DNA from 2 places in the Dactylosporangium sp. NPDC051485 genome. Region 2 is predicted to be linked to the other one. Evidence: riboswitches for the same ligand, from Rfam matches in the RefSeq annotation. Region 2 holds a riboswitch; the other holds the start of a gene.
The links. A riboswitch is a leader RNA that binds a small molecule or an ion and turns the genes downstream of it on or off. The one in region 2 is predicted to bind thiamine pyrophosphate.
Positions count from the first base shown of each region.

Region 1: another riboswitch for thiamine pyrophosphate. It lies ahead of AB0M46_RS01480 (ECF transporter S component); the one in region 2 lies ahead of thiS (sulfur carrier protein ThiS).

Region 1 covers NZ_JBFAZW010000002.1:111,913-114,103, reverse strand. The annotation lists gene AB0M46_RS01490 (acyl-CoA dehydrogenase family protein) at 1-67, opposite strand, end outside; gene AB0M46_RS01485 (alpha/beta hydrolase) at 132-959, opposite strand; TPP riboswitch at 1,012-1,126, shown strand; gene AB0M46_RS01480 (ECF transporter S component) at 1,236-1,808, shown strand; gene AB0M46_RS01475 (ATP-binding cassette domain-containing protein) at 1,820-2,191, shown strand, end outside.
Region 2 covers NZ_JBFAZW010000035.1:18,774-20,964, reverse strand. The annotation lists gene AB0M46_RS21105 (thiamine phosphate synthase) at 1-140, opposite strand, end outside; gene AB0M46_RS21100 (thiazole synthase) at 134-898, opposite strand; gene thiS (sulfur carrier protein ThiS) at 891-1,094, opposite strand; TPP riboswitch at 1,093-1,203, opposite strand; gene thiO (glycine oxidase ThiO) at 1,229-2,191, opposite strand, start outside.

The DNA.
Region 1 (2,191 bases), on a different contig from region 2:
CGGTCTCGCGACTCTCCTCGATGACCTTGCGCGCCTCCCGTTCCGCGCGCACCGACGTGGAAACCATGGCCACCCCCAGGTGATCGGGCCTACAAGCCAGGTTATTACCCGCGGGTAGGGTGCGCTATGCCTCAGCCGAGCGAGCGGGCCAGCACGGCCGCCGCAACCTCGGATGGCGCCTGATCGGGAATCCAGTGACTGATGCCCGCAAGCGGGACGAACCGGTAGTCCGCGGCCACGTGCTCGGCGCAGGCGCGGGCCGCCGTGGGGCCGACGGCCAGGTCGCCGTCGCTCCACAGGTACGTCGTGGGCACCCGGCACGGCCCGAGCCCGGCGAGGTCGAGGGGGCTCATCGCGCGGTACCAGTTCAGCGCCGCGGTCAGCGCCCCCGGCTCCAGCAGCGGCCGCACGTAGGCGTCGACCGCCTCGGCGGACAGGCCCGAGCCGTCGAACAGCCGGCGCAGGCGCCGCGCGTCCTCGGCCAGCAGGCGCTCCTCTGCCACGCCGGCCTGGCGGAACAGCTTGATGTAGCCGAACCGGGCCTTCTGGTCGGGATCGGTCGAGGTCGCGTGGGCACTGGCGTGCGGGTGCGGCAGCGACACGGCGGTGAGCGTGCGCACCCGCTCGGGGTGGCGCAGGGCGACGTGCCAGGCGCACACCGCCCCCCAGTCGTGCCCCACCAGGTGTACCGCGGCAACTCCCAGCGCGTCGAGGACCGCCACCACGTCCAGGGCGCACTCCGTGATCCGGTAGGCCTCGACCGCCTCGGGCCGGGCCCCCGGCGAGGTCCCCCGCTGGTCGAGGGCGTAAGTGCGCAGGCCGGCCGCGTGCAGGTGCGGGGTCACCGCCGCCCACTCGCCGCTGTGCTGGGGGAAGCCGTGCAGCAGCAGGACCGGCGCGCCGCCCTCGGGCCCGCCCTCGACCACGTCGAACGTGAGGCCGCGCGCCGTGATTTGCATGACCCGAGCCTACGGGCGAAGGAGATTCACTGTTACCTTCAGGGAACAACTGCACATCCGACAGGGGAGCGCACAGCGCTGAGAGTGTGACCGCCGGACCACGGCGGCGCAGACCCTCGAACCTGATCTGGGTAATGCCAGCGCAGGGAGTTCGGTCACCTCACGCCAGTCGTCACGTCGTCCATCCGTGGCCACGTGGCGTCGCGACTCCTTCTGGTTCCTCCCGCGGCAACGCTGTCAGCGCCCGCGGCACCCCGAACTAGGAGGCATCCACCAATGCAGACCCGTTGGCGCACCGTCGACATCGTCGTGGCCGCCGTCATCGCCGTGGCCTTCGCCGCCGTCTTCTACGCCTGGAACAACCTGTGGGAGGCGCTGAACGGCTTCGCCCTGCCGTGGCGCGCCGCCATCTACGGCGTGTGGCTGATCCCCGCCGTGCTCGGCCCGCTGGTCGTGCGCAAGCCCGGCGCCGGGCTGTTCGTCGAGCTCGTCGCCGCCGTCATCTCCGCCGTCATGGGCTCGGCCTGGGGCCTCAGCGTCCTCGTGTCCGGCCTGGTGCAGGGCATGGGCGGCGAGTTCGGCTTCGCGGCCACCGGCTACCGGCGATTCGGGCTGGTCAACGCCGTGATCGGCGGCGCGCTGGCCGGCACCGGGGCGGCGCTGATGGACCTGGGCGTCCTGCCGTACCTCCCGCCGATGACGACCGGCCAGCGCTGGACGTACGCGATCCTGGTCATCGTGAGCAGCGCGGTGATCGCGGGCGCGGGCAGCTGGGCCCTGCAGCGGGCCCTTTCCCGCACGGGCGTGCTCGACCGCTTCCCGTCGGGCCGGGAGCGCGTCGCGGTCTGACGCGCCGAGCCATGGGTTCCGTCGAGTTTCGCGGGTTCGGCTGGCGGCACGCCGGGCGCAAGGCCTGGGCCGTGCGCGGCTTCGACCTGCGCATCGAGCACGGCGAGCGGGTACTGCTGCAGGGCGCCTCGGGCGCCGGCAAGAGCACCCTGCTCGCCGCGCTCGCCGGCCTGCTCGCCGAGGACTCCGGCGAGCAGGAGGGCGAGGTGCTCGTCGACGGCCGCCCGGCCCGCGAGGCGCGGGCCGGGACCGCGATGGTGTTCCAGGACCCGCAGACCCAGCTGGTCATGCGCCGGGCCGGCGACGACGTCGCCTTCGGCCTGGAGAACCGGGGCGTGCCGCGGGCCGAGATCTGGCCGGCGGTCGACGCCGCCCTGGCCGCC
Region 2 (2,191 bases):
AGGCGCCGCCGCGGCGGCAGGTCGTGCTCGCGCAGGACCACCTCCCGGGCGCCACCGTCGACGGCCATGGCGACCACGTCCTCGAGCGGCCGCTCCGCCAGGTGCCGGTCGGTGAAGATCAACAGGCCGGGCTCTACCACGGGAGACCCTCCATCGGGCTGGATGCGGTCGCGTGCGTACGGCGGGGGATGCGGCCGGCGAGGTACGCCAGCCGGCCGGCCCGCACCGCGAGGCACATCGCCTCGGCCATGCGGGCCGGGTGCTCGGCCCGAGTAACGGCGGAGGCGAGCAGCACCCCGTCGCAGCCCAGCTCCATGGCCAGCGCCGCCTCGGAGGCGGTGCCGATGCCGGCGTCGAGGATGACCGGGACGGTGACCTTCTGCCGGATCAGCGCGATGTTGTGCGGGTTGCGGATGCCCAGCCCCGAGCCGATCGGCGCGCCGAGGGGCATGACGGCGGCGCACCCGGCGTCGGCGAGGCGCTGGGCGAGCACGGGATCGTCCGAGGTGTACGGCAGGACGACGAACCCGTCCGCCACCAGCTGGGCGGCCGCGGCGACCAGCTCCACCCCGTCGGGCAGCAGCGTGTCCTCGTCGCCGATCACCTCCAGCTTCACCCACGAGGTGCCGAAGGCCTCGCGGGCCAGGTGGGCGAGCTTGACCGCCTCGGTCGCCGTGTAGCACCCGGCGGTGTTGGGCAGGACCCGCACGCCGCACCGCTCGATGACGCCGAGCAGCGACGGCGCGGCCGGGTCGAGCCGGCGCAGGGCGACGGTGACCAGGGCGGTGCCGCTGGCCCGGATGGCCGCCTCGAGCGCGGCATGGCTGCTCGCCCCGCCCGTCCCGAGGATCAGGCGGGAGTCCAGCTCCTCCCCGGCGATCGCAAGCCCGTCAGCCACCCTGCACCGCCGTCAGCACCTCGACGTGGTCGCCCTCGGCGGGGCGGGTGTCGGCCCAGCGCGAGCGCGGCACCACGTCGCCGTTGAGTGCGACGGCGATGCCCCGCGGGTCGTCGCCCGCGAGGGCGTGGACCACGTCGGCGACGGTGATGTCATCCGCGACGGTCGACTCGATGGTGTTGACCACGAGCTGCATACGGCTCACTCCTGACTCCCTGCGCCGGCATGACCCGGATCAGGTTCGACGGTCGGGGGCTCACAGCCCCCCTCTCAGCCCGGTCACACCGGACTCCCGTGGGGTACGCCTCGACCTTAACGCCGCAGCCACCGTCAGGTAAAGCGGGTCGGCCCGAACGCGTCGAGGTTCACGCCGGTCGATCCGCGCGTCGCCAGGTCGGCGATGGCCTCGGCGGTGACCGGCGCGAGCAGCACGCCGTTGCGGTGGTGCCCGATCGCGACCAGGGCGCGGCCGCCCGGCAGCCGGCCGAGGACCGGCGCGTTGTCCGGGGTCCCCGGGCGCAGGCCGGCGAGGGTCTCGGCCAGGGCCAGCTCGGCGACGCCGGGCAGCAGGTCGGCGGCGGGGCGCAGCAGGTCGAGCACGCCGCCCGCGGTCACCGTGCGGTCCTCGCCGCGCTCCTCCTCGGTGGCCCCGACGACCAGTTCGCCGTCGGCCCGCGGGACCAGGTACACGTGCCGGCCGTTCGCCACGCCGCGGACCACGCGGGTCAGCAGCGGCTCCGGTCCGCGCAGCCGCAGCAGCTGCCCCTTCACCGGGCGGACGGGCAGCCCGGTCAGACCGGCCGCGGAGGCGCCGGTGGCGACGATGGTGAGCTCGTGCGGTACCGCGGCCAGGTCTTCGATCTTCTCCGCGGCGAAGCGAACGGGCAGGGTCCGCAGGGCGCGCAGCAGCAGCCTGGGGTCGACCTGGTGGTCGCCGGGGGCGAACGCCCCGCCGCGCACCCGCGGGGACAGCAGCGGCTCCCGCTCGCGCAGCTCGCGGCCGGTGAGCGGCTCGATCGGCGCCCCGGCCCGCCGGTAATAGCCCACGAGACGGTCGATCTCGGCCTGGTCGTCGCCGGTGAGCGCGACCAGCAGCGTCCCCTCGGTGCGGTAGCCCAGCGCCTGCCCGGTGCGCGCCTCGACCCGCGCGGCGAAGCCCGGCCAGCGGCGCATCGACGCGGTCATGAGCTCCTGCAGGGCCTCCTCGCCGAAGTTGGCCTCGGCGGTCGGGGCGAGCATGCCGGCCGCGACCAGCCCGGCGCCGCGCGCGGGGTCGGGGTCGTAGACGGTGAT